3 regions of the Pseudomonas syringae pv. tomato str. DC3000 genome follow, and region 1 is predicted to be linked to each of the others. Evidence: predicted binding sites of a transcription regulator. Region 1 holds the regulator's gene; each other region holds the start of a gene.
The links. Region 1 encodes FliA, which starts transcription of late flagellar genes. Its sites were predicted from a motif close to CTAAAGTTTNNNNNNNNNNNGCCGNTAA; they were not measured.

Region 2: a site for FliA is predicted at 6,702-6,729, ahead of PSPTO_RS12830 (methyl-accepting chemotaxis protein). Genes of this name have one in related genera too.
Region 3: a site for FliA is predicted at 2,713-2,740, ahead of PSPTO_RS13090 (methyl-accepting chemotaxis protein). Genes of this name have one in related genera too.

What each region holds. Positions count from the first base shown of each region.
Region 1 covers NC_004578.1:2,161,235-2,170,917, reverse strand. The annotation lists gene PSPTO_RS10305 (flagellar motor protein) at 1-343, opposite strand, end outside; gene PSPTO_RS10300 (protein-glutamate methylesterase/protein-glutamine glutaminase) at 343-1,515, opposite strand; gene PSPTO_RS10295 (chemotaxis protein CheA) at 1,566-3,812, opposite strand; gene PSPTO_RS10290 (protein phosphatase CheZ) at 3,846-4,631, opposite strand; gene PSPTO_RS10285 (chemotaxis response regulator CheY) at 4,651-5,025, opposite strand; gene fliA (RNA polymerase sigma factor FliA) at 5,278-6,018, opposite strand; gene fleN (flagellar synthesis regulator FleN) at 6,015-6,848, opposite strand; gene flhF (flagellar biosynthesis protein FlhF) at 6,964-8,292, opposite strand; gene flhA (flagellar biosynthesis protein FlhA) at 8,304-9,683, opposite strand, start outside.
Region 2 covers NC_004578.1:2,725,989-2,735,671, reverse strand. The annotation lists gene PSPTO_RS12850 (DUF6482 family protein) at 1-290, opposite strand, end outside; gene PSPTO_RS12845 (methyl-accepting chemotaxis protein) at 399-2,195, opposite strand; gene PSPTO_RS12840 (DNA/RNA non-specific endonuclease) at 2,347-3,297, shown strand; gene PSPTO_RS12835 (substrate-binding domain-containing protein) at 3,690-4,610, opposite strand; gene PSPTO_RS12830 (methyl-accepting chemotaxis protein) at 4,627-6,612, opposite strand; gene PSPTO_RS12825 (DUF1206 domain-containing protein) at 6,819-7,652, opposite strand; gene PSPTO_RS12820 (SMP-30/gluconolactonase/LRE family protein) at 7,762-8,853, opposite strand; gene PSPTO_RS12815 (hypothetical protein) at 9,040-9,411, shown strand; gene PSPTO_RS12810 (DUF1289 domain-containing protein) at 9,413-9,595, shown strand.
Region 3 covers NC_004578.1:2,786,443-2,796,125, forward strand. The annotation lists gene PSPTO_RS13075 (ABC transporter permease) at 1-540, opposite strand, end outside; gene PSPTO_RS13080 (ABC transporter ATP-binding protein) at 537-1,565, opposite strand; gene PSPTO_RS13085 (IclR family transcriptional regulator) at 1,807-2,646, shown strand; gene PSPTO_RS13090 (methyl-accepting chemotaxis protein) at 2,850-4,469, shown strand; gene PSPTO_RS13095 (class I SAM-dependent methyltransferase) at 4,538-5,500, opposite strand; gene PSPTO_RS13100 (YoaK family protein) at 5,566-6,270, opposite strand; gene PSPTO_RS13105 (hypothetical protein) at 6,312-6,539, opposite strand; gene PSPTO_RS13110 (FKBP-type peptidyl-prolyl cis-trans isomerase) at 6,670-7,011, opposite strand; gene PSPTO_RS13115 (hypothetical protein) at 7,149-7,433, opposite strand; gene PSPTO_RS13120 (TerC family protein) at 8,099-9,667, shown strand.

The DNA.
Region 1 (9,683 bases):
ACAACTGCAGGCCTTTGCGGGCGTAATTGTCGGGCTCGGAGTCTGCGACAGTTTCCAGACCGAGCAAGCCTTCCTTGCGGGCCGTCATGCTCCAGCCGATGACCCGGTCCACGCCACCGGGCAAATCGATGCGCGGCGGGAAGATGATCCAGCGGATAATTTTCATGGCGCGCATGAACGCGCTCATCGGTGACTGCAACAGCGATGCGCCAAGCGTACCGCCCAGCACGATCAGAGCTGCGGGGCCGTTGAGCAGCGCGCCGAGGTGCCCGCCTTCGAGAAAGTTACCGCCAATGATCGCGACAAACGCCAGGATCAGACCGATAAGACTCAGTACATCCATCAGAGACAGGCCTCGACCAGGTGCCGACCGATGTCATCCAGACTGTAGATCGCGTCCGCGAGCTCAGCCTTGACGATCGCCATCGGCATGCCATAGATCACGCAGCTCGCTTCATCCTGCGCCCAAACGGTACTGCCGACCTGCTTGAGCAGGCGCGCTCCTTCACGGCCATCGGCACCCATGCCGGTCAACACGACCGAGAGCACCTTGTCGCCATAGGACTTGGCGGCAGAACCAAAGGTGATGTCCACACAAGGCTTGTAATTCAGGCGCTCGTCACCCGGCAGGATTTTCACCGTACCGCGGCTGTCGACCATCATCTGCTTGCCACCTGGCGCCAGCAACGCCAGCCCCGGACGCAGCACGTCACCGTCCTCCGCTTCCTTGACGCTGATCTTGCACAGCTTGTCGAGGCGCTCGGCAAAGGCCTTGGTGAACGCTGCAGGCATGTGCTGAATCAGCACCAGCGGTGCCGGAAAATTGGCTGGCAACTGGGTCAATACCCGTTGCAATGCAACCGGGCCGCCCGTCGAGGTGCCAATGGCCACCAGCTTGTAAGCCTTGCGCTTGGCAGTGCCGGTGGTGGTCGGGTGCGCAGGCGTGTGGTGAGCATGAGCGGCCGGCGCCGCGGCGGGCGCGACAGTGCGTGAAGGCACGGCTCGGGCGGGCGCTGCTGCCGAGGGCGCAGGCGCACGACTGGACAGGGTTGATGGCGCGGGAGCAGCCGGGGCTGGCGATGCAGCGCTGGCCGAACCAATGCCGCTCGAACGACGGTTACTGCGCGAAATGCTGTTGATTTTCTCGCACAGCAGTTGCTTGACCTTCTGCGGGTTGCGCGAGATATCTTCGAAATTCTTGGGCAGGAAATCCACTGCACCGGCGTCCAGAGCATCCAGCGTCACGCGCGCACCTTCATGCGTCAGCGACGAGAACATCAATACCGGGGTGGGAATACGCTGCATGATGTGACGAACTGCGGTAATGCCATCCATCATCGGCATTTCGTAGTCCATGGTGATGACGTCAGGCTTGAGGGCCAGCGCCTGCTCGATCGCTTCCTTGCCGTTGGTGGCGGTGCCGACAACTACAATGTTGGGGTCCGAAGAAAGAATTTCCGTGACACGGCGGCGGAAAAAACCGGAATCATCCACCACCAGGACCTTGACTGCCATAAACACTCCAATAGGTGTTGCAGGCAGCCAGGCTGCCCGCAACCCCGGATTCAAATACGCCGAGCGGCGTAACGCTTGAGCATGCTGGGTACATCGAGAATCAAGGCGATGCGACCGTCACCGGTGATGGTGGCGCCCGACATGCCCGGCGTACCTTGCAGCATCTTGCCCAGCGGTTTGATGACCACTTCTTCCTGACCGACCAGTTGATCGACGACAAAGCCGATGCGCTGGGTGCCGACGGTAAGAATCACGACGTGCCCTTCTCGCTGCTCTTCGTGAGCCGCCGAACTGACCAGCCAGCGCTTGAGATAGAACAGCGGCAAGGCTTTATCACGCACGATCACCACTTCCTGGCCGTCAACAACGTTGGTAGTCGACAGGTTCAGGTGGAAGATTTCGTTGACGTTGACCAGCGGGAAGGCGAAAGCCTGGTTGCCCAGCATCACCATCAGGGTCGGCATGATCGCCAGGGTCAACGGCACCTTGATGACGATCTTCGAGCCTTGGCCCTTGGTCGAATAGATGTTGATCGAACCGTTGAGCTGGGAAATCTTGGTTTTCACCACGTCCATGCCCACACCACGGCCCGACACATCGGAAATCTCGGTCTTGGTCGAGAAGCCCGGTGCAAAGATCAGGTTATAGCAATCGGTGTCGCTCAACCGATCGGCTGCATCCTTGTCCATGACGCCGCGTTTGACCGCAATCGAGCGCAGCACGTTGGGGTCCATGCCCTTGCCGTCATCGGAAATCGACAGCAGGATATGGTCGCCTTCCTGCTCTGCCGAAAGAATCACCTTGCCGCCGCGGGACTTGCCCGAGGCTTCGCGTTCTTCCGGCGTTTCGATACCGTGGTCGACCGCGTTGCGCACCAAGTGGACCAGCGGGTCGGCAAGCGCCTCTACGAGGTTCTTGTCGAGGTCGGTTTCTTCACCGACCAGTTCCAGGTTGATCTCTTTCTTGAGCTGGCGAGCCAGGTCACGTACCAGACGCGGGAAGCGACCAAAGACTTTCTTGATCGGCTGCATGCGGGTCTTCATGACCGCGGTCTGCAGGTCCGCAGTGACCACATCCAAGTTGGAAACCGCCTTGGACATGGCTTCATCGCCACTGTTCAGACCCAGACGCACCAGACGGTTACGCACCAGTACCAGTTCGCCGACCATGTTCATGATCTCGTCCAGTCGGGCGGTATCGACACGAACCGTGGTTTCAGCTTCCGTGGCCACCGGTTTTTCGCCGGAAGGCGCAGGCGCCCGGGCAGGTGCAGGTGCAGCCGCCTTGGCAGGCTCTGCCTTGGCAACAGGTGCCGGAGCAGGCTTGGCAACCGCTGCTGGCGCAGCAGCCGGGGCCGGTGCAGACGCCTTGGCAGCGATGGCCTGAGGTTCGAACTTGCCCTTGCCGTGCAATTCGTCCAGCAGGTTTTCGAATTCGTGATCGGTGATCTCGTCAGATGCCTTCGCAGCACTCGGGGCCTTGGCGGCACCAGCGGCGGCAACCGGCGCGGCCACAGCACTGTCAAACGAGCCCTTGCCGTGCAACTGATCGAGCAACGCTTCGAACTCGTCGTCGGTTATTTCGTCGCCGGGCGCAGCCTTGCTGCTCTGGGCAGCAGGTGCAGGCGCTGGAGCAGCAGCAACATCGGCCGCAAACTTGCCCTTGCCGTGCAACTGGTCGAGCAGGGATTCGAACTCCTGATCGGTGATCTCGTCGCTGGCAGGCGCTGCAACGGCTGCTGCAACCGGAGCTGCAGGTACAGACACCGGATTTGAGCCATGCAACGAGTCGAGCAGTTGCTCGAACTCATCGTCGGTGATGTCATCGCCAGCGGCGGCTGATGCAGCTACCGGCGCGACAGCTTCGACCACCGGTTCAGGCTCGGGAGCGGCAACCTCGTCGGCAGATTGAGGCTCGGCCAGACGCGCCAGCGCCGCCAGCAGTTCCGGCGTCGCCGCAGTCACGTCAGTCCGTTCACGTACCTGGCCGAACATGCTGTTGACCGTGTCCAGAGCTTCCAGGACCACATCCATCAGTTCGGAATCAACGCGCCGCTCACCCTTGCGAAGGATGTCGAACACGTTCTCGGCGATGTGGCAGCACTCCACCAGCTCATGGAGCTGGAGGAAGCCGGCGCCGCCTTTTACAGTGTGAAAACCGCGAAAAATTGCATTGAGCAGATCAGCATCATCCGGTCGGCTTTCCAGCTCGACCAATTGTTCTGACAACTGCTCCAGAATTTCGCCGGCCTCTACCAGAAAATCCTGAAGGATCTCTTCATCGGCGCCGAAGCTCATGGGGTGCTCCCTAAAATTAACCGTCAACAGACCTTAGAAGCCGAGGCTCGATAGCAGATCGTCTACATCATCCTGTCCGGATACGACGTCTTCACGTTTATCGGCATGAATCTGCGGACCTTCACCCTTGTCGAGATGTTTTTTAGGATCTTTTTCAGCAAGGATGGATTCTTCGTCATGTTCGATGCCAGCGAAGCGATCGACATGGCTGGCCATGAGCACCAGCTTGAGCAAATTGCCCTCTACTTCGGTCACCAGTTGCGTGACGCGCTTGATCACCTGACCGGTGAGGTCCTGGTAATCCTGAGCAAGCAGAATATCGTTGAGGTGCGCGGAAACCGTATGGCTTTCCTTCTCGGTACGCGTCAGAAAACCATCGACGCGCTTGGCCAGTTCACGAAACTCTTCGGCACCGATTTCGCGACGCATGAAGCGTCCCCAGTCTTCGCTCAACGCCTTGGCGTCGGAACTCAGACCATTCATGATCGGCGTGCTTTCCTCGACCAGATCCATCGTACGGTTGGCCGCGTTCTCGGTCAGCCTGACGACGTAGGAAAGACGCTCCGTCGCGTCCGTGATCTGCGACACCTCTTCGGCCTGAGGCATATGCGGATCAATGTGGAAATTGACGATTGCACTGTGCAACTCACGCGTCAGCTTGCCCACTTCCTGATAAAGGCCGCGGTCACGGGTCTGATTGAGCTCATGGATCAGCTGCACAGCTTCGCCGAAACGGCCTTTTTCAAGGCTGGTGACGAGTTCCTGTGCGTGTCTTTTTAAGGTCGACTCAAAGTCGGCCATCGAATCATTGTTATCCATAGCGCCCTCACGGCATGCATCAGCTATTGACGCGTTCAAAGATCTTTTCGATCTTCTCTTTCAGCGCTTGAGCCGTGAATGGCTTGACTACATAACCGTTCACCCCGGCCTGGGCAGCTTCAATGATCTGCTCACGCTTGGCTTCGGCAGTAACCATCAGTACAGGAAGGCTTTTGAGACGATCGTCCGCACGGACCTGACGCAACAAGTCGATACCGGTCATGCCAGGCATGTTCCAGTCCGTCACCAGAAAGTCAAAGGCACCGCTCTGCAGCATCGGCAATGCGGTCAGACCGTCATCCGCTTCAGATGTGTTGGTAAACCCCAGATCACGCAACAGATTCTTGATGATCCGCCGCATCGTTGAGAAGTCATCAACGATGAGGATTTTCATGTTCTTGTCCAATTCGACCTCCAAGCAGTCTTTAACGCGTTCAGCACCTGAACACGCTGTTCACTCAATACTGGCACAGCACACCCCCAGCTATACGAAACGACGACGGGCTTGGCACAACGACAGTCAAGACTGCGACTAAAGCCCATCGAGACATTGCCCGACAGGCCCTTGCCTCGTCTATCCTGCTACCACGTAACGCTTTGCACAGCCGGCATGCAGACAACGCACGACAAACGTCGCGCACTGCCGTCAACGCGCTCGCCACTCCCCCAAACGCCCTCGCAAACGAGCTGCGCACTGGCTGTGTAACTGACTGACTCGAGATTCGCTGACACCAAGAACCTCTCCGATTTCCTTGAGGTTCAGCTCTTCGTCGTAGTACAGCGCCAACACCAGACGCTCGCGCTCTGGCAAATTGGCAATTGCATCGGCCAACGCTGCCTGGAAGCGCTCGTCTTCCAGGTCGCGTGATGGCTCAAGCGAACCGCTTGCGCCGTCCTCGTGCAGCCCTTCATGATCGCCGTCCTGCAGCAGGTCGTCGAAACTGAAGAGGCGGCTGCCCAAGGTGTCATTCAAAATCCCGTAATAATCATCAAGACTCAACTGGAGTTCGGCCGCAACCTCGTGATCTTTAGCGTCACGACCGGTTTTAGCTTCAATTGCGCGAATTGCGTCACTGACCATACGGGTATTGCGGTGAACCGAGCGAGGTGCCCAGTCCCCCTTGCGAACCTCATCGAGCATTGCACCACGAATGCGAATACCGGCATAGGTCTCGAAACTCGCACCCTTGGTGGAATCATACTTGGTGGAAACCTCGAGCAGGCCGATCATACCAGCCTGAATCAGATCCTCGACCTGCACACTGGCCGGCAAGCGCGCCAGCAGATGATAAGCGATACGCTTGACCAGCGGCGCATAACGCTCGATCAACTCGTACTGCGAATTACGGGAGGTTTTGCTGTACATCTGGTAGCCGCTCGCAGTCATTGCACAGGCCCCGCACTGGTCTGGTGAACGAGTCGCTCAACGAAGAACTCGAGATGACCCCGCGGGTTGGCTGGCAACGGCCAGGTATCAACCTTCTGGGCAATGGCCTTGAAAGCCAGCGCACATTTGGAACGCGGGAATGCTTCGTAGACGGCACGCTGCTTTTGTACCGCCTTGCGCACGCACTCGTCGTACGGCACGGCACCTACATATTGCAGGGCAACATCAAGAAAACGATCAGTCACTTTGGTGAGTTTGGCGAACAGGTTGCGTCCTTCCTGCGGGCTCTGGGCCATGTTGGCCAGCACCCGGAAACGGTTCATGCCGTAGTCGCGATTGAGCAGTTTGATCAGGGCGTACGCATCGGTGATCGACGTGGGCTCGTCGCACACCACCAGCAGCACTTCCTGAGCGGCGCGCACGAAGCTGACCACCGACTCGCCGATACCGGCAGCGGTATCGATCACCAGCACATCGAGGTTGTCGCCAATCTCGCTGAACGCCTGAATAAGGCCGGCATGCTGGGCCGGTGACAGGTGCACCATGCTCTGGGTGCCAGAGGCCGCAGGCACGATACGAACCCCGCCCGGCCCCTGCAACAGAACGTCGCGCAACTCACAGCGACCCTCTATCACATCGGCAAGCGTGCGTTTAGGCGTCAGCCCAAGCAGAACGTCGACATTGGCCAGGCCAAGATCGGCATCCAGCAGCATGACGCGCCGGCCAAGCTCGGCGAGGGCCAGTGATAGGTTCACTGACACGTTAGTCTTACCGACGCCACCTTTGCCACCGGTCACCGCGATAACCTGTACGGGATGCATGCTGCCCATGTTATTTCTTTACCTTGTCTTGCGTAGACCGAAACCACATCAAGGGCTGCACGTTCGCAAATGAACACCGCATGGCAGACCGTTGACGCAGGGACATTCCAAAAATATCCATCACTTAACCCACTCTCTTGCCAGGGGTGTGATAGAGGTCAGCAAACATATCCGCCATCGCTTCCTCGCTAGGCTCATCCTGCATCTGCACACTCACCGCACGACTCACCAGTTGATGACGTCGTGGAGTGTGCAGGTCATCAGGAATACGTGGACCGTCCGTGAGGTAGGCCACCGGTAACTCGTGACTGATCGCCAGGCTCAGGACTTCGCCCAGGCTGGCTGTTTCATCAAGCTTGGTCAGAATGCATCCGGCCAGGCCACACCGTTTGTAACTGTGATACGCAGCGGTCAGCACCTGCTTCTGGCTGGTCGTCGCCAGCACCAGGTAGTTACGTGATTTGATGCCGCGCCCTGCCAGGCTTTCAAGCTGCATGCGCAGCGCAGGATCACTGGCCTGCAGCCCGGCGGTATCGATCAGCACCACGCGCTTGCGCAGCAAAGGCTCCAGCGCCTGAACCAGCGACTGGCCCGGATCGACATGGGTGACCGGCACGTTGAGGATGCGCCCAAGAGTCTTGAGCTGTTCCTGCGCGCCGATGCGGAAACTGTCCATACTGACCAGGGCGATATTCTGCGGGCCGTACTTCAACACATAACGTGCCGCCAGTTTGGCCAGAGTGGTGGTCTTGCCCATACCGGCAGGACCGACCATGGCAATCACTCCGCCCTCTTCCAGCGGCTCGATGTCCGGTACAGCAATCATGCGGGCCAGATGGGCCAGCAACATGCGCCAGGCCTGACGAGGCTCGTCGATGTCCGGGATCATCGACAGCAGATCGCGAGACAGCGGGCCGGACAGGCCGACGCGTTGCAGACGGCGCCACAGGTTGGCCTGCTGCGGACGGCTGCCTTGTAGCTGGTTCCAGGCAAGGGAGCCGAGCTGGACTTCCAGCAGCTCGCGCAGGCCGTTCAATTCAGAGCGCATCGAGTCAAAGGCACGCTGACCGCCAGCAGGCTCTGCAGCCGGTGCGGGAGCGTAGGCAAACGGGCGTGGCGGCTCTTCGAGCGTCGGTTCGATATGCGTGTCGGCAGCACTGACCGGCTTGCCGGAAAACAGCTGAAGGTTGATCGACGCATCGCTGTCGCTACGGTTGTTCAGTTCGGCCTGAGCGGAGACGATGCGCGACTGAGTCTTGCGCAGCTCGTCTTCGAGTTCCATATTCGGCACACGCGGCGCCAGGGCAGACAGCTTGTAATCCAGAGCGGCAGTCAGCTCTACGCCACCGGCAATGCGCCGGTTACCGATGATGGCCGCCTCGGCGCCCAGCTCATCGCGAACCAGTTTCATGGCTTGACGCATATCGGCGGCGAAAAATCGCTTAACTTGCATGACTCACTACCTCAGCCGTTCGGCCCGACAGTCGCTACGATGGTTACTTGCTTGTTGTCCGGTATTTCCTGGTACGCCAGAACATGCATGTTCGGTACAGCCAATCGTCCAAATCGTGACAGCATCGCCCGGACAGGACCTGCTACCAGAAGAATGACCGGCAACCCTTGCATCTCCTGACGCTGGGCCGCTTCAATCAACGAACGCTGGAGCTTTTCAGCCATGCTCGGTTCAAGCAGAACGCCTTCTTCCTGACCCTGACCAGCCTTCTGCAAACTATTGAGCAATATCTGTTCCAACCTTGGTTCCAGAGTGATAACAGGCAGCTCCGGCTCAACGCCTACAATGCTTTGGACGATTGCGCGACTCAGACCGACACGCACGGCGGCCACCAGAGCGGCGGTATCTTGACTCTTCCCGGCGTTGTTGGCGATAGCCTCTGCAATGCTGCGAATATCCCGCACAGGTACGTGCTCGGCCAGCAACGCCTGCAGCACGTTGAGCAGCGACGACAGGGACAGCACGCCAGGCACCAGCTCTTCAGCGAGCTTGGGCGAGCTTTTGGACAGCAATTGCATCAATTGCTGGACTTCTTCGTGACCGATCAGCTCGTGAGAGTGCTTGTAGAGAATCTGGTTCAAGTGGGTTGCCACTACCGTACTGGCGTCTACCACGGTGTAACCGAGTGACTGCGCCTGACTGCGCTGGCTGATTTCGATCCAGACGGCTTCCAGGCCAAACGCCGGGTCTCTGGCGGTGATGCCATTCAGCGTGCCGAACACCTGACCGGGGTTGATCGCCAGTTCGCGATCCGGATAGATCTCGGCTTCGGCGAGGATCACCCCCATCAGCGTCAGACGGTAAGCGCTGGGTGCCAGATCGAGGTTGTCGCGGATGTGTACGGTGGGCATCAGAAAGCCAAGTTCCTGTGACAGTTTCTTGCGCACACCCTTGATCCGCGCCAGCAGTTGACCACCCTGATTGCGGTCCACCAGCGGAATCAGACGGTAACCCACTTCCAGGCCGATGATATCGATCGGGGTTACGTCATCCCAGCCCAGCTCCTTGGAGTCCTGAACGCGAGTCGGCGACGGCAGCAGGTCCTGCTGACGCTGCACTTCGGCCAGCGCCTCGACCTTCACCTGATTGTCTTTCTTCCACAGCAGGTATGCGCCACCTGCGGCCACCAGACCAAGGCTGATAAAGGAGAAGTGCGGCATGCCTGGCACCAGCCCCATCACGATCATGATCGCGGCGGATACCGCCAGCGCCTTGGGTGAGGCAAACATCTGGCGATTGATCAGCTTGCCCATTTCTTCCGAACCGGAAGCACGGGTCACCATGATCGCGGCAGCGGTGGACAGGAGCAGTGATGGCAATTGCGCCACCAA
Region 2 (9,683 bases), 560 kb from region 1:
ATCTCATGGCGTGACGATTCAGGCTGAACACTGTCGAGGCCAACCATCTCGTCATGCGCCACCGCCTGGGTCATGAACAGTTTTACGTCAGGCACCGCCGAAAGCACCTTGCGCGCCTCTTCCAGCGAAGCAACGTGCAGGGGCTCGCCGGTCGAGCCCTGTACCGGCACAGACTTGCCGTTCACCAGTGCGTGGAGCACGTAGGAACCGCCTTCCATGGAGATCAGATCGAGTTCATCAACCTTCTTGTCCTTTACGTGTTTTGTCAGGTCTTGAATGTTCAAAGTCACACCTCCGTTGGCGTTCTGGAAGTCAGCGCCTTGTAGAAGTTGAGCCTTGATATGGCCGAACGTTCCTTCGTATTACAAGCCTGCGTTCTGGCTCAACCAACGTTCGTACTATTTGCCCAACAGCAGCGCCGCATCGAAACCCATCCGCAAGTTGCCCCAGTGGCGTCCTTCAAAGAAAAACGGCACGTCGATTTCGGTCATGATCTCGCCGGTGTCACGCAAGTAGGTCTGTAGCAGGAAGCGTTGTTTGTTACTGGCGGCACGCAAACCTATGGGGTCGGAGAACATCCGTTTGTTGCGGCACACGGGCAGGTCGATGGCGCGGTCGCCGGTCGGTTTCAGTGACACCCAACTGTTGTTGACCGGGCAATAACCTTTGCTGTCGACGATAAACGTGACTTTGCCGCCCCGCGTGCCTTTGGTCAGCTTGTCGCATTCTTCCTGGCAGATCTGCGCGAAACGGTCGGTGTAGCTGGTCGTGTATTGTTTAGGGTCGGTGCCGGGAATCAGCTTGTAGCTCTGATCGAACAGGTTGACGCCTTGTTTGTGCAGTTCCGCCAGGCGTACCTGCAAAATATCCCGGCACTGGCTGGCGCGAGTGATCGCAGCGTCCAGTTCGCCATGCCCAAGCACGAAACGCCCCAGCAGGGCCTGAACCTGCTCGGCGACACCGGACAGGTCACGGGTTGCGGTCGCGGAGTGCTGCATGCGCTGATCGATCGCCTGGCTGTCGGAGTAGATGCGCGTTACCCGCTCGTTGATGCCGGTGTTGGTCGTCGCAAATTGCTGGATATGCGTGGCAATGTCGGCCAGCTTGTCATTGGTCGACTCGAAATCACCGATCATGCTCTCGAAATGGCCGGATGCACGCTCTACCACCCGTTGGGTTTCCCGAGCGCTGTGGCTGATCTGGATGGTCTGTTCGTGAGTGGAGCTGACTTCCTGAAGCATCGCATCGATGTTCCGGGAAATATCGTCAGTCGCTTTACTGACGTTCTGCGCCAGGGTGCGCACCTCGTCCGCCACTACGGCAAACCCGCGCCCGCTCTCCCCGGCTCGCGCCGCTTCGATGGCGGCATTGAGCGCCAGCAGGTTGGTTTGCGAAGAAATCTGCTGGATCAGCCCGACGATGGATTTGATGCTCGATGAACGCTCGTTCAACCCCGACACCAGCGTACCGAACTCATTGAGGTTGCTGGATATCTGACTGATGTTACCGGTCACTTCCAGCAGTTCGGCGTACGAGTCGCGTGCCATGCTCAGGTTCTGCGCAGTGGTGCTGGAGATACCCTGAGTCTGTTGCGAAACATCTTCGATGCTGCCCACGGCCATGTTGCTCTGGTCCATGACTTCCCTGGCAAAACGCGCCTGATCGGTGGCGCTGTCACTGGAATCACTGATGTTTTTCAGCGAGCGTGCCGATTCGACTGCGATCTGCACAGTCAGCCCCTGAATACTGCTGATGACCTCGCGCTGCTTGGCCAGAAAGCGATTGCAGGTGCTGGCCAGCACGCGAATTTCGTCGTGGGTCAGCAAGGGCAGGTCTCGGGACAGATCGCCCTCGCCACTGGCGACCTCTTCGAGAGCACGCGTCATGAACATGACAGGGCGCACGATCAGATGGCGGAAATACCAGACCATGAAGCTGACCATGGCCAGCGTAAACAGCGTGCTTAGCAGGATGGCGTTGCTGAGGACATCAAGCCGGCCCTGAATCTGACCCAGCGCGGCGGCGTCCAGTGATGAGCCGTGTAATTGCAGCATGATGTCGGCGCGAATGTTCAAGGCCACCCAGTACAGCAGAGCGCTGACCAGCACCAGCAGAAAAAGGCTTGAGAGCTTTTTGGTCAGTGTGTCGAAGAACTGCTTTTCGACTGACTCGTATAAGGCCTTTAACGTTTGCATGCAGCGCTCCTGGGGTGGAAGGTTGTTCCCTTGCGATGGTTAACGCCCGTCGAGGCCAAAGCTTTAGCGCATGTGTCTGGCCTGACGTCGACCTGTAACGCGTCTATGGTCAACTGTAACAAAACTCACGCCCACTGCAGGAGCAATCACCGTGCCTGACAAGAAACTCAAAATCGACCTTGCCTACCGCCCCCGCCTCGCCGACCTCAAGCCTTTAAACGTGCCGGCCGCATTGCTTGCGCAGCAACCACAGACACTGGCTGCACCACGTACCACCCCTGCGAGCGAACTGAAAAAGCGTCAGGGTTACGCCGAAAACTTCCTCGGAGATTTCGTGGTGCCCTGGCCTGCGGTCGACGCCGAGCTGGCAGCCGATGTCTATCCGCTGGACAACACCGGCAATCGCCTTGATTACACGCACTTTTCCATCACCATGTCGCGCAGTCGACGCCTGGCGCTGTACGTCGGCGTCAATATCGATGGTGCCAGCAGTGTTGAGGTCAAGCGGGGCAAGGATGCGTGGTCTTTCGACGGTAGATTGCCCGCCGAGGCGCAAATCGGTGAAAGCGTCTACGCCGACAACTTGCTGGATCGCGGCCATCTGGTCAGGCGCCAAGACCCCAACTGGGGCAAGGAAGCCGAAGTGGCCAACAGCGACACGTTTCATTTCACCAACTGTTCGCCGCAGATGGCGGCGTTCAATCAAAAAACCTGGCTGGAGCTTGAGGATTACATTCTCGACAACACCCGTCGCTGGAAATCCCGGGTAACGGTGTTCAGCGGGCCGGTGCTGCGCGACGACGACCGCAGTTACCGGAACATAAGGGTGCCCTTGGCATTCTGGAAGGTCGTGGCGTTTGTCGGCGACGACGGTAAGCCTTCGGCCAGCGCCTACATGATCGACCAGAGCCGCGAGCTGGGTCAGTTGGACATCATGTTCGGCCAGCTCAAAACCTGGCAACGCAGCGTCTTGCAGATCGAGCAGCTCACCGGCATACATTTCGGAGCGCTGGCTGGCTACGACGGTTTCTCCAACGAAGAACGCCTGACCGGCACGCGAATCGAAGCACGGATACGCGGGCCGCAGGATATTCGCGTCTAGGGCACTGCCTACGCCGACGAGCCCGAAGAGCGGGGCTTTTGTCGAAGCGCCAAATAACGTGCTTCTGCCCGGAGGGCGCGGGAGCGTACCGGGCAACGCTTCGCTTGTTCGCGAAGGCTATGTTTCGGGCGGTAGAGCATTTGTGAATGTACAGACCTATTCGCTTGCCCGCGATGGGTTGCGAAGCGGCACTGAAACATGCCACCTCGGCTGTGTCTGGTAAACCGAGACGGCCGTTTTTGCTGCCGGTTCCCGGCAGTTCGCGGACGAGCGAAGCGTCGCCCGTCCGCTTCAATAAACACTGATCTAAAAAGCGCTTTTACATGCGGTGAATACAAGCAAGGCATGACATTGTGCAACACTCACAAGCCAGAAACGTCTTCCACTCAACCTTACTCGAATTCCTGCCGGTTCTCCGGGGTAATGAGTTTGAACGGCACCCAAATCACCGGGGATGCCAGTGTTTCGCCACGCGCCATACTCAGTGCCGCATCAACCGCACCGTTGGCCTGGCCGACGGCGTCCTGAAACACGCTCACGGCCATCTTGCCTTCGGCCATCAGCTTCAATCCGTCCGGGGTGCCGTCGATGCCGCCCACCAGATAGTCCTTGGCATTCTTGCCAGCCTTCTCCAGGCCCATGATCGCGCCAATGGCCATTTCGTCGTTGTTGGCGGCGACGATCGAGAAGTCCACTCCCTGCTTGACCCAATCAACCAGGATGGTCGCGGCCTGGCTGCGCTCCCAATTGCCGATTTTCTTCTGCACCACCTTCATGTTCGGGTACTTGGCGACGACCTTCTCCACGTCCTCGGTGCGCATGACCGACGACTTGTTGCTCGGGTCGCCGACCAGAATCACTACATTGCCCTTGTAATTCGCACGGCGAGCGAGCTCTTCCATTTGCAGGGTGCCGGACTCCAGCTCATCGGAGCCAACAAATGCAGTCTGCGCGGGCCATTTGGCAGGGTCAGGATTGCGGTTGACGAACACCAGCGGGACCTTGGCCTCGCTGGCCAGGCGCATCATCTCCGGCGCACTCTTGCCATTGACCATCGCGACAACAATCGCGTCGACTTTCGAGCTGACCAGGTTGCGGAACTGACGCATCTGCAACTCGACATCGTCCTGGCCGTTTTCCATGAAAATGTCGGCGTCCATCACGGCGACTTGCTTCTCCACGCCGTGGCGCAGGATGGTCTGGAAGTTGTCGTTATATTTGGCCATGCCCACACCAATCAAGGGTGTGCTGGCGTGCGCAAGGCCTGTAAACAGCAGGCTGGCGCCCAGAGAAATCGATAACCATTGCTTCATGTTCTGCTCCCGAGCGTCAAACGCTGAAATGATGGAGCAGCTCGCGCTGATCCCTGGCCATTTTCGACAGGTCCTGACTGCTGCTGGCAGACTGTTCGGCACCGTCGGCCGCCTGCTGTGCAGAATCACTGATGTGCGTGACCATGCGGCTGGTTTCCTGCACAGTGGCACTCTGCTCCTCGGTGGCGGCAGCAATCTGGATGTTCATGTCACGAGTCGTATCGACCGCCTCGCTCATTTCCACCAGCAACTCATCGGCACCGGAGGCCAGCGTCACGCAATGATTGGACTGGATCTGGCTTTCGTTCATGACCTGCACGGCCGAGTGAATCTTGCTCTGCATCTGGCCGATCATTTCCTGGATCTCGCTGGTCGATGTCTGGGTACGACTGGCCAGTGAGCGCACTTCGTCGGCGACCACCGCAAAGCCTCTGCCCTGCTCCCCGGCACGCGCAGCCTCGATAGCTGCGTTGAGGGCCAGCAGGTTGGTCTGTTCGGCAATCGTGCGAATGGCATCGACAATACCGTCGATGTTCTGCCCGTACTTCTGCAATTCATCAGTCACCGCCGACGCCTTGTTGACCTGCTCGGCCTGTTGGCGAATGTTGACGATGGTTTCTGCCACACGCTTCTGTACCTTGTTGGTCAGCTCGCTGGTGCTGTCCACCGCACTGCGCGTGTCCTGCGCACGGCGGGCCACTTCTTCGACGGTGCTTTCCATTTCATTCATCGCCGAAGCCGCCGAGTTCAAACGGTCTTTCTGCTCGTCGACAACACGGGTGGTCTGTTCACTGACCTGCGCATTCTGGCTGGCCGTCAGTGCGAGCGTGTCGGCAGAGCCAATCAGCTCACGAAAGGTCTGCTGCAAGGACTGGGTGAACTCGTTGAGATAGCCGCCCAGCTCACCGAATTCATCCCGACGGCTGACGTCGAAACGCACCCGCATATCGCCACCCGAAAGGGTTTTGAGCACCCCACGGAAAGCCGCCAGTGGACGCCGCAGGCTGAAGGCCACCCATGTACCGATAATGGCTGCCGCCAACACCGCCAACAGGCAGGCGATCAGCAACAGACTGAGGCTGGTGGCGATAGTCGAATCGGCTCCGGCCTTGGCCTCGTTGGCAACTGCCAGCGACTGATTGCCGAATTCGCCGATCTTGTCTAGCGTTGCCTGCAAACGCGCTTCTGCCGCCTGCCGCTGCTTGCCGACCTGCTCGGCGAGCGCCGCTTCCTGCCGGTAGGCCTGATAGACACCGTCAGCGCCGGTCAGGTCTTTGAGCAAGCGATTGACCATTACCCCGGCAATACGGCCGCCCCGCGGATCAACCGCTGTCAGCTCCCGCGCCCGCGTGCTGATCACCTCATCCTGCAGGTTGAGCACGCGCTGCAATGTCTGAATATCCGGCGTGGCGGCGTGCGCGGCCAGCCCCTCATAGGATTTGCCGACTTCCAACAGCAGCTTTTCCGCCGCTGCCACGTTCTCGGACGAACCTGTAGTGCGCTCACGGGCAATGTAATCGCGCAGATAACCGGTGAGCTGCGCACCCTCGCTGTTGCTGTAACCCTGCAAGACGCGGCTCTGCAGCACCTGCAAAACGTGCTGGCGATGGCTGGCGATCAGGGTTTGCGCCTGCTCTACGTAGGCGGTACTGAGTTGGCGTTGCTGATTAAGGTTGTCGCGCAGCTCGGCACGGTCGCCGGTATAGGCCGGAATGCTGTCCAGCAGCTGATTGAAGCGCGCCATGCTGTCGTTGAACGGCTGTTTGCCCTCGTCGATCTGTTTGGGGTCAGTGCTGACCAAAATCCCGAGCAGAGCCTGGTTGGCGCGCAGCACATGCACGTAAAGCTCACTCGCCGCCCTGCTTAGCGGTGCCGACTGCCCCGTAATGATGCTGATGCGCTCGCTTATCGAATGGGTGCTTTGATAGCTGATACCCGCCATGGCGAGCAGCAACACCACCAGCACGGCAAACCCACCGATCACTCGCTGAAGAACGGTCATGGCTATCCTCTTTTATTTTTATTGCACTGAAGCGGTTCGGGCTGGCGCGGAGAACGCCAACCCGGGAAAAGATCAGAACTCAATAAAAGCTGTCGGCCAGACAGAGAGCGACTTGAGCGTTGCGTCACAGTATTTTCCTGCAAACAGACGCCCACAAAAAAGGGCTGCACGAGCGAGCACTCACGCAGCCCTCTGGCTGGGGCTTATTAGCGAAAGTGGCGCGTTACCGCCTCCGGTGCATCGGGTACGTCCATGTTGATTCTGCGCCAGGCGGCCTGGGCAAAGCTGTACACCGAAAACGCGATCAGCCCCAACGCCACGATCAACAGCACCAGCCCACCGGCAGGCAGGTCCTGCAGGCCATTGAGCGCATCCTTCATGCCGGGCGGATGCATCGCCTGGTAACTCGAGCCGCTGACGACCAGCAACACCGCAATCTCGATGAAGGCGACGCCTCGGGCAATCAGCCCGAAACGGGACACTGGACGCACGTACTTCATGACGTCCTCATCCGCTTCGAAATACTTTTCGAACGACGCCTTGTAGCCCTTGATGATATGCAAGATACCCAGCGCCAAGGGCACCAGCGCAACCACATAGACCAACAGATTGGAGTGATCCCAGGACAGGATCGACGCCAGCAGGTCCTTGGTCTGGCCACCGCCCGAGCCACCCGAGCTTTTCAAGCCGCTGACCAGCAGGCCCAGCGCGAAAAATGCCAGCGCGCCGTAGGTGAATCCCCCTACCAGCAGACCGCCACGAATCACCAGCCCCTTGAGCTCCCGGCCATGATGGTCGACATCCCGGGTCGCCTGCAGCACCCGCCACGCAGCGAACGCCAGCAGACCGATCACCACCAGGCCGACCAATACGTTGCCGAATGGCTGACTCAGCAGCGCTTCAAGGCTGCTGTGGCTGTCAGCCGGTTGTGAAGAACCCTGAGCTGCCAGAACAGCAAACAGCCCGATAATCAGATAAACAACACCACGAGCGGCATAACCGCCTCGTGCCAGTAGAACAAGGCCGCGTTGCGCCGACATAAATAACTATCCCTGAAAGTAATTACAGGAACAGACCCGGCATGTGCGCAGGGGTTCGACCCGATTGACGGCGTGCAAAGCAATTCGCCGTCAGTGAGTTCGTTAGCCTTCAGGCAAGCGTGGCACCTCGTGCGTTCACGAACACCGAATAAAGCGAGTGACTGCTGGCCATGAACAGCCGATTGCCCTCTCGCCCGCCGAAGCAGAGGTTGGCGCAGCGCTCCGGCAAACTGATATGGCCGATGGCTTTGCCTTGCGGGTTGAACACCCGCACCCCGTCAAGCTTTTCGAGGTCGGCCTTCGGGTTGCCGTTGCCACCCCATCCACACCAGAGGTTGCCGCTCTCATCGCACTTGATGCCGTCGATGGCTGCATATTCCAGCCCTTCAACGTGCTTGCGCCGTTCCCCGAGCGTGCCGTCTTCATTGACCGCAATCGCCCAGATGAGCCCATTGGGTTTAGCGCGCCCTTCGACCACATACAGGGTTTTCTCGTCCGGCGAAAAACACAGGCCGTTCGGGCCTGCCAGATCATCAATGACCCGACTGACCTTGCCGCTCGAAGGGTCGATTCGATAGACCCCGAAAGGCTGTTCCTGCTTGACCTTGTGGCCTTCGTAGTCGCTGTTGGCCTGAAAGGTCGGATCAGTGAACCAGATCGAACCGTCATGCTTGCAGACGATATCGTTGGGCGAATTGAAAGGCTTGCCGTCGAAACTGTCGGCCAGCACAGTAATGCGTCCGTTGTACTCGGTACGTGTCACCCGCCGCCCTTCGCTGGTCGTGCTCGAACCCTCACAAACCAGCAACCGGCCCTGACGGTCGCGGCACATACCATTGGAAAAATTGGAGTGCTCGCGGTACACAGACAGCGCCCCTGTCACCTCATCCCAGCGCATGATGCGGTTATTGGCGATATCACTGACCAGCAGATAACGACCATCCCCCACCCATACCGGCCCCTCGGCCCAGCGCATGCCGGTGGCGAGCTTTTCAACGCTGGCATTGAAGATGCGTATGTCCAGAAAACTGTCATCCAGCACACCTACCAGCGGGTCGGGATAACGCTGGGTCAACGGCTCGGCAGCAGACAGACGCGGCAGAGAGCCAATGGCCGCGACCGTTGCCGAAACAGCCAGCGACTTTTTCAGAAAGCCCCGACGGCTCTGGTCTGCGGTGGTGGTTGGGGGTGAGAAATCCATGATGCGTCTCCTTGTTGTTATGTTGAACAGACTCATGAATGAGCCCTGCCAAGATGTTGAGACCGCACCAACATCAGATGAGTGCAGCTGACGCGCAGCAATGATTAACCAGATTTGCGCCTTGGAGCTTAATCTGACAATCAGGTATCGTGCGCAGCCATCCCCTCCCCTGCCCGAGCACACCAGATGCCCTCAAGCAAACGCGAGCAGGCCCGTACTGAGCGTCAGCTTGTTACATCGCTGACGCAAGCCTGTGAAACCGCGAAGTCTGAAATGCCCGGTTTTTGCTGGCTGACTCACGATGTCGATTACGCAGCCTTCCCGGCCAGCCTGCAGGTGGTCTGGGTGTTCGATACGCTGGCCGACAAGCATGCGGCACTGGCGGGCGGGCTGGATGGGCGGATGATCGAGTTGACCGCAGCGGCGCTTGAAGAGGCGCAGATGAGTGTGTCGAGCGTCTCGGCCCATGTGCATGTCGACTGTGAAGAGCGATGCCGCCTGGAGAACGGCGGCGACTGGCAGCAACGTATCAAGCGCAAATACGCCCGACGAGGTTGATATGGCCAAGGACATCGAAAACCCGTGCATTTCGGTCTGCCAGCTCAGTGGCGACCTGTGCGTCAGTTGTGGGCGCACCAAGGATGACATTCGTAAATGGAAGCGCATGAAGCGGCCGGAGAAGATGGCCGCCGTGCAACGAGCTGCACAGCGCATGAAGAGCCTGCAAAAAAAGAGCGGGTGAACCTGCAATTTTCATGTCCGGTGCGGAAACTTCTGCAAAACGGCTTGGGTCAGTATTAGCCGTGACTCAGCTACCTGGAGTCTGACGA
Region 3 (9,683 bases), 630 kb from region 1:
CTTCTGCAGCGAGGTCCAGACCGGAATGATCATGAACGGCAGCATCACGTGCACCAGCGCGATGATCACCGCGAAAGGCGTGTAAAGCAGTTTCACCGGGCGACCGCCCATGAACTGGATGGCCTGATTGATCAGACCGTCAGCGCCCAGCAACAGGCTCCAGCCAAAGGCCCGGACCACCACTGAAATCAATAATGGCGTGAGGATCAGAATCAGGAAAATCGAGCGCCACGGGGCGCCCATACGGCTCAGAATGTAGGCTTCCGGTACGCCTATCAGCACGCACAGCAGCGTGACCAGCGCACTGATCCAGAAGGTGCGCAGGAAGATTTCATAGAAATACGAATCGGTAAGCACCGCCGTGTAATTGGCCAACGTGTAGGCGTCGCTTTTCACCCCGACCTGATAGTCGAACACGTTGAATGACAGCAGCAGGGTCAGGCCCAGCGGCAATACCAGCAGGCCGATGTACAGCGCCAGTGCCGGGGCTGACAGCCAGTAGCCGCGACCGCCCTGACGCATTTCGGTCAACAGACTCATGCACGCACCTCGTCGGCATCCAGTACACGCAGCAACTCGGCCGGCCAGTCCATGCCGACTGCTGCGCCTTGCTCCAGCGGGGCTTGCCCGTCGTTGCGACGCACCACGGTCAGTTCACCGATGCCGGTCTGAATGCGATACAGCCATTGGCTGCCGAGGAAGTAGCGCGTGGTGATACGGCCTGACAGACGCCCGCAACCGGGTGCGACCAGGTCGATTTTCTCCGGGCGCAGGCTCAGGGTCAGCGCGCCGTCACCGGGCAACTGGCGAATCTGCGGGGTGCCGCTGCTGTCCAGATCGCCTTGCACCATGTTGGCCTTGCCGACAAAGCCCGAGATAAAGCGCGTGCGCGGGTGCTCGTAAAGCGTGTAAGGCGCGTCGATCTGAGTGATGCGCCCGGCCTGCATGACTACCACCCGGTCGCTGATCGACAGGGCTTCGGCCTGATCGTGGGTGACCATCAGCGTGGTAATGCCCACTTCGTTCTGAATACGGCGAATCTCGAACTGCATTTCTTCGCGCAGGTTGGCATCCAGGTTCGACAGTGGCTCATCCAGCAGCAACACCGGCGGCTCGATCACCAACGCCCGGGCCAGCGCGACCCGCTGCCGTTGTCCGCCTGACAGCTCGCGGGGGTAGCGCTCGGCGTGCTGATCAAGACGCACCAGCGCGAGTACCTTGCTGACCCGTTGTTGCAATTCTGCTTTGGCGACCTTGCGCATACGCAGGCCGAACGCCACGTTGTCGGCCACGGTCATGTGCGGGAACAGCGCATAACTCTGAAACACCACGCCAAGCCCTCGGCTGCTCGGTTTGGCATGAGTGATGTCACGGCCGTCGAGCACGATGCGCCCGTCACTGACCTCAACGAAGCCTGCGATCATTTGCAACGTGGTGGTTTTGCCACAGCCGGAAGGGCCGAGCAGTGAAACGAATTCGCCCTTGTCCACACTCAGGTGGGTGGCAACCACAGCGTCTATAGAGCCATAGCGTTTGGAGAGACCTTCGAGCTGCAGAAATGCCATGCCTGCTTCCACCTTTGTGCATGCGCGCCGAAGCACGCGTTTGTCATGGGCAGATGCGAAATGAAGTCATGCAGTTCTGTGGACGTTGGTGCTCGCTCTGAGTCGGCTACCGATGATTGTTCAAATCGCCCCTGTGGACTGAGAGTAGGACGAAGGCTAAGGTGGGCTCAACAAGGAATTTCACTGAATAACATCTTTCTTTTAATTAGTTCTATGAGTGGAAAGTTAATGAGGTATAGCCATGAATAATTCCGCTGATCGGAATAGTGCGCCTGCAGAGGTGGGTGTCGGGGCTGTTTCGCGCCTGTTTGCCGTACTGCGCTGCCTGGGCGAGTGCGGCGAAGGTGGCGAGCGGGTTACGCAACTGGCCCAGCGGGTCGGTCTGTCACAACCCACCACACATCGTTTGCTGCGCAGCCTCATGGACGAAGGCATGGTCGAGCAGGACCTGCTCAGCAAGCGCTATCGCTTGAGCATCGAGTTCTTCGCTTTGGCGGCGCGCGCGGGCAATACCGGCAACCTGCGCGACGTGGTGCGGCCCAGCCTGTTGCGTCTGTCGGCATCGCTGGGCGACTCGCTGTTTCTGCTCGCGCGCAGTGGTTTTGATGCCATTTGCCTGGACCGCAGCGAAGGCCCATACCCGATCCGCACCTTTACCGGCGACATCGGTGGCCGAGTCGCACTGGGTGTGGGGCAGGGCAGCCTGGCGATTCTTGCGTTTCTGCCAGAGGACGAACGCGAAACGGTCATCGCTTACAACCTGCCACGGCTCAAGGATTTTCATCTGTATGACGAGGTGTTTCTGCGCTCTGAGGTCGAGAATGTGCGACGTCTCGGTTATGCGGGGCGCAACACCGGCGCGCTGCCAGGCATGGCCGGGCTGGCGGTGCCGATCCTTGACCGCAACGGTCGTGCCGTGGCGGCGCTCAGCGTCGCGACCATCACCGACCGGTTAGGGTCTGACCGCCTGATGACCGTGGTAGAACTGCTCAAGCGCGAGGCAACGGCGATCGGAGCGAAGATCAACCCGTTTGATCCGTTGCTGCGAAGGCCCAGCCAGGTGTTCGGGCAGGCGGGCTAGGGGCTTTACTCTTTCTTTGGCGTTTTTTTGACGTATCTCTGACATCTCTACCGATCGTCGCTGTTCTTAAAGAAAAATTGGCGGAAGCCGATGATGATCTCATAGAGCCATACATGCCGAGCTGTCTAGCTCGGTCGTAAGAGATGAGGCTTGTCATATTCTGCGCGCTGGCGCAGACCCGTTTTTCTCCAGAGATCATCACGATGTCCAAATCCCTGAGGCTTCAAATCCTGGGCTTGCTCGGCGGCAGCCTTGTGCTGGTGCTGATTATTGCGCTGGCCTGCTTCAACTTTCTTTCCGGCAACGTGCAGTCCTATCGCAGCCTCATTGAAGGTCCGGTCCGTGCATCGCAGTTGATCGATGAAGCCAACCTGGAGTTCAAGGTTCAGGTTCAGGAGTGGAAAAACGTTCTGCTGCGCGGCAAGGCCCCGGCGGATCGGGACACGTTCTGGGCGAAGTTCGAGGAGCAGGAGCGCAAGGTCCAAGGCACGTTGGGCCTTTTGGCCGATCTGGAAGGCGCCGACGCATCGCTGAAAAATGAAGTACAGGCTTTGCAACAGGCACACCGCACGCTGGGCACGGCCTATCGCAGCGGCCGTGATGTGTTCATCGCGGCGGGCAACGATGCCACCGTTGGTGATGCCGCGGTCAAAGGGGTAGACCGGCCAACCAGCGAGCAGATGGCCAGGCTGGTCGGTGAGTTGCACAGGGCCAGCGATGCTCAGTCGATTGCGATCAGCCAGCAAGCGGACCGGACGATCCTGACTGGCACCGTGGTGATGCTGGTCTCCGCGCTGCTGGTCGGCTTGTTGGCGCTGTGGATTGTCAACCGCAACCTGGTTGCGCCGATTCGCATGCTTATCGAATACGTCGCCCAGTTAAGTGAAGGCAAGTTTGCTGCGCGGGTCGACGTGACGCGCCAGGACGAACTTGGCCGCCTGGCCGTTGCAGCGAACACGCTGCGTGACTTTCTCGCCGATACCTTCAGCCGCCTGAAGCGCAGCACCACCGACCTCGACACCGCCGGCGGCGAGTTGAATGCCATTGCCGAATTGATGGCCCAAGGCACTCACGAGCAATTCGAGCGTACCGATCAGGTGGCTACCGCCATGACCGAGATGTCCGCCACGGCTCAGGAAGTGGCTCGCCATGCTGCACACGCCGCACGTGCTGCGGATGAAGCAGACCAAAGCGCGCAGGACGGCGAGAGGGTCATGCAGTCGACCATCGACACCATCACCCGGATGCGCAGCGAAATTTCCTCTACCGCCAACGTCATTCAACGCCTGGAAACAGACAGCGGTCGCATCGGCAAGGTGCTGGAAGTGATTCGCGGTATCGCTGATCAGACCAACCTGCTGGCGCTCAACGCTGCCATCGAAGCTGCACGAGCAGGTGATGCCGGGCGCGGTTTTGCTGTGGTGGCGGATGAAGTCCGCACATTGGCACAGCGTACTGCGGTGTCCACGGCCGAGATCAATCAGATCATCAGTTCAGTGCAGACCGGTGCCAGCGATGCGGTGCAGGCCATTCAGGGCGGTCAGGCGCGCAGCGAAGAAAGTGTCGAGCAGGTCACCCATGCAGGCGCAACGCTGCAGCGCATTACCGTGGCAGTGGAAAACATCCGCGACATGAATCGCCAGATCGCCACGGCTGCCGAAGAGCAGACCTCTGTGGCAGAAGACATCTCGCGCAACCTGACTGAAATCACCGCCATTGCCGTGACCAATCAGGACAACGTCAAACGCACGCAGAACGCCAGCCATGAACTGAAAGGGCTTTCAGCGGGCCTCAACGATGTGATCTCGCGCCTGAGTGCGTGATCTGCTAAATACGCACAGGTTGTCGCATGATCAGAGCCGGCTTGAAGGCTTGAACATTGCTACGGGGCTTAAGCCCAGCCGGTGCGACTCAAGCCTTCAGCCTTGAACACCAGCGCCTTCAAGCCGCCGTCGACTCGTGCATCCGGAAATTCCGGCGGGTTTTCGAGGCGTTGCTCAAAGCGCAGGCAGGGCGCTTCGATTGCGGTGTGCTGAATCAGAAAGTCCGGCCCCAACGCGGGGTCGTTCATGCACGCCAGCACCTGCCCGTCCTCTTCAAGCAATTCGGGCAGGCGACGCAGGACCCGTTGGTAGTCCTTGTCGAGCATAAAACTGCCTTTCTGGAAGGAGGGCGGGTCGACGATGATCAGGTCGTAAGGCCCCGAGCGAGTCACCTTGGCCCAGGACTTGAACAGGTCATGCCCCAGAAACGTCACCCGGCTCAGATCGTGGTCGTTGAGCCTATGGTTTTCGCGGCCGCGATTCAGCGCCGCACGGGCCATGTCCAGGTTCACCACATGGTCGGCTCCACCGGCAATTGCCGCAACCGAGAAGCCGCAGGTGTAGGCGAACAGATTCAGGATGCGCTTGCCCTTTGCCTGGGCCTGCACCCATTCACGGCCGTAGCGCATGTCCAGAAACAGCCCGCTGTTCTGCTTCTTGCCGAAGTCAACCTTGTAACGCAGGCCGTTTTCGCTGATGACCCATTCATCCACGACCTCGCCGGTCAGCCATTGCGTTGTGCTTTGTGGCAGGTAGCGGTGTTGCAGCAGCAGGGTGTGAGCCTGGCTTTTTTGCCATTGGGGCGTTTCGATCAGCGCGTTCAACTGGTGCGTCAATGCGTCCAGTTCGGACTCTTGCGGCTCCTTGAACACCGAAACCAGCACCACGCCCTGCATCCAGTCGACCGTAATGTGCTCCAGCCCCGGCCACACGCGACCACGGCCGTGGAACAGGCGGCGGGTTTCATCGGGTACCTCGCTCAGGGTATCGAGCAGGTGCTGTTGCAGAATCGCGAGTGCTTCAGGGGTCATGACGAAGGTCGGTTATGAAAGGCGGCGTATGGTAAACGTATTTCAGCGAATGGGAATCATGAGGTTCAGCGCGGCATGTACTGACGTTGCCAGCGATGCGGGATTTTCAGCGACACCAGCGCCATTAACGCTGACAGGCTGGCGCTGACCAGCAAGGCATTGAGCCCCAGACGATGTTCAAGCAACGCGCCGATCACTGCGCCAATGAACATCCCGGCCCACGGGACCAGTTGAATGCGCCAGCCATCCCGGCGTTCGCCGAGCATCCAGCGGCCCAGACCGCGCCCCAGTCGCGACAGCGCGCCGGTCACGTAGGTCAGGCCCACCGGCAGCCCGTTGACCTGCTCGACAGCGGCGTTGAGCATGCCCATCGCCAGAATCGCCCAGATCAGGGCAAGCATATTGTTCGCCAACGGCCACGCCGCAGCGGCACACAACAGCGTGGCGATAGCCAGCAGTAAGGGCAGGGCGCGCCGGTTGCCCAGGCGCGCAACGACAACGCCCAGTGCATTGCCGGCAATAAACGCAAAGATGGCCAGGGCCAGACGGAGTGTGACGCTCAAATCGCCATCACTGATCGCCACCGCAAGGCGCGTGGTGTTGCCGCTCATGAACGAGACGAAATCGCCGGTGGCCATGAAGCCGATGGCATCGGTCATGCCTGCCAGCACCGACAGGCTCGCCACCAGGCACATGCCGACTCTGCCACGCCATTTCTGCAGGTGCAACTGCCGTGGGCTGGCGCTGGCATTTATGGGAGGTGGCAGCATCGCAGGTCCTCTGGACCAGTTGAAACAGCGGCTTCAGCGGTTTATAGCGGCTTGGCGCGGACTATTCTTTTCGCCCTGACCTCGTCTGCGTAAGCCTTGAGCTGGTCGGCATCGCTGTAAAGCCGATTGACCATCTGCAAGATCGCAGTGACGTCAACATCCTTCATTTGTGAAGCGAGCTTGAGAATTTCTTCTGCCGTGCTCTCGAGGTTGGTTGCTGTCCCTTTCAAGTGCCGCTTCAGCTCCTGGGTCGACTTATTGAGCGCCATACATGTTCCTGTGCCAAGACCTTGAATTCCATACCCGGAGCATCGCTTTTTCCGCGATAACAAGCAATCAGGCTGATGCCTGAGCCTTGGAGTTATCGGCCGATTCAAGGTGATCTACAAGGCAGGGCGCTCAATCATCGCGCGTCAACACTTCAAGCAGCTCTATTTCAAACTTAAGGTCAGCGCCCGGCTTGATGTGCGCGCCGATGGTCCTGTCGCCATAGGCCAGATGGGCGGGGACGAACAGTGTGCGCTTGCCGCCCACCTTCATGCCAATAAGGCCTTGATCCCAGCCTTTGATAACGCGCCCGGTGCCGATCACGCACTGGAACGGTTTGCCGCGCTCGTGCGAAGAGTCGAACACTGTGCCGTCTTCCAGGGTTCCGGTGTAATGAGTGGTGATCAACGCACCCTTGACCGCTGCTTTGCCTTCACCGATGTGCAGATCGGTAATCTGTAGTGCTTTACTCATTGCGGGGCTTCCGGGTACAGCGTGCTCAGTGAATGTCGCGGGAAGGCTTTCTCGCAGAAAAGCGATTCGATGACAAGCTGATCAAACAAAAACGGGGAAGCTTTCGCTTCCCCGTTGCAGGCCAATCACGGTGTGTGTCAGAGATTCTGCGAACTGACCACCATGGCCTGGGCGATGTTCTCTTTCTGCTGCTCAGTGAAGCCGTCCCAGATGTTGGTCTTGGCGTAGTAGCCCAGGCCTGCCAGGCAATAAAGGCTGAGGGTCAGCACGATGGCAATCGAGACGAACGTCCAGCGGCCTCCTTCCTCATCGTTTTCCCGTGTGAAACTGCGCGAGTAGTTATCATTCGGGCCGCGCGAGAGCAGGGCGGACGACAGGCGCTTGAACCACTGGAACAGATGAACGACAACAATACGCAGCATAGGGATATCACCTCAAATGTTAATAAAACGGAATGCTTGCGATGCTCGGCGGCACCGAATACAAAAGCTGAAAACGAAAAAAGCCCGTCTATGACGGGCTTTCTTTTTATGATTCTGGTCAGGCGAACAGTGCGTTCGTACTGTGGAACAGTCCACGAAGTGCGCTGCACATGCCTGACGTTATGGAAACATTTTAAAACAAATGGTCTGCATCAGCTACCCGGCTTCTGCCGTTGTCAGACAACTGGTCGTGTCTGAAGGTGCGGCAAAACGTCGCCCCGCGCTGGCAGGACGCACGAGAAGGGCGCTGCATTTGGTCAAGTCTTGTAATACTTCTTCAAAGTGCGAAACAGTTGTGTGTATTGTACGATCCACTCCCAAATTGAATTTCAGGACTGTATGAATACCCTCCAGGAGCCTCCGAGTTGCCCTCCTTTCACAGTTGATGGTTGGCCGGTTATAGCCTCTTTGCCGAGAGCATCGCTTTTACCGTGTAGCCCGCTCCATTCAAACATCGATTCATTCAGCCTCATGCACCGTGTAGATATCGTCAGGCCCCTGCGTCGTCGAGCTGCAGAGCCGTGTCTGACGATTCGTCACAGGGCCTGGTCTACATTGACCAGTGCCGCTCCCTGCCATTTTTCTCGTGAGACTGAATAACTACCATGGAATGGATCGCTGACCCCACGGCATGGCTTGGCCTGCTGACCCTCATCGTGCTGGAGCTGGTGCTGGGTATCGACAACCTGGTTTTCATCGCCATCCTGGCGGACAAGCTGCCCCCTGAGCAACGTGATAAAGCACGGGTCATCGGCCTGTCGCTGGCACTGATCATGCGCCTCGGCTTGCTGGCGAGCATCTCCTGGATGGTCACGCTGACCGAGCCGTTGTTCGAGATTTTCGACAAGACCTTTTCCGGACGTGACCTGATCATGCTGTTCGGTGGTGTGTTCCTGCTGTTCAAGGCCACCATGGAATTGCACGAGCGGCTGGAAGGCCATGTCGCCCAGCGTGCCGGCAACGCAGGCTATGCACTGTTCTGGCCGATCGTGGCGCAGATCGTCGTGCTTGACGCGGTGTTCTCGCTGGACGCCGTTATTACGGCAGTGGGCATGGTCGAGCACTTGTCGGTGATGATGATCGCGGTGATCTTCTCCATTGGCCTGATGATGATCGCCAGCAAGCCGCTGACCAAGTTCGTCAATAGTCGTCCGACAGTGATCATGCTGTGTCTGGGCTTTTTGATGATGATCGGTTTCAGCCTGACCGCAGAAGGCCTGGGTTTCCATATCCCCAAAGGCTATCTGTATGCGGCGATCGGCTTCTCGATTCTCATCGAAGTGTTCAACCAGATTGCCCGCAAGCGCAACAAGAAGTCTGCCCACGGCCACCTGCCGCGCCGCGAGCGTGCTGCCCATGCGGTGATGCGCCTGTTGGGCGGCCGCAGGCTGGAATCCGGTGATGTCGATGAAGAAATCACCGACATGCTGGAAGGCGAAAGCAACGAACCGGTGTTCGATCGTCGTGAGCGGGTGATGATCAGCGGCGTGCTGCAACTGGCAGAGCGGCAGATTCGCACGGTTATGACTCCGCGGGCCGAGATCGACTACATCGACCTGAACGACGATGCCGAGAAGATCCGCCTGAAACTGATGCACTCTTCCTACTCGCGCCTGCCGTTGATTGGTGAGCGTGGTATCGATGAGCCCTTGGGTTTCGTGCACAAGAAAGAGCTGTTCAAGGAACTGTTGTCCGGCAATCAGCCCGACTTGAAGCTAATGTCGCGCAAGGCCATTAACCTGCTGGAAAGCTTCACGATCCTCAATGCGCTGGAGCAGATGCGCAAGGAGTCCACGCACATCGCGTTCGTGGTCAACGAGTTCGGTGATTTCATCGGCGTATTGAGCATGACCGACATTCTGGAGTCCATCGCCGGCCAGTTGCCTGACGCCAGCGAAGTGGAAGGCCCGGACATCGTTGCGCAGGGCGAAGACTTCGTCGTTTCGGGTGCTCTCAACCTGAGCCTGATTCGCGAGCGAACCGGCTTCCAGGCCAAAGCCACCGAGGACTATCAGACCCTGGCCGGGCTGGTCATGAGCCTGCTGGACCGCTTGCCTTCAACGGGCGACAGCCTTAGCTGGCAGGGTTGGAACCTGCAGGTTGTAGGCGTGGAAGAACGTCGCGTGACACGGGTGTTGCTGCAAAAACAGCCTGCGGCAAGTGCTGGTAAGTAAGCGCTGAGCAGTAAAG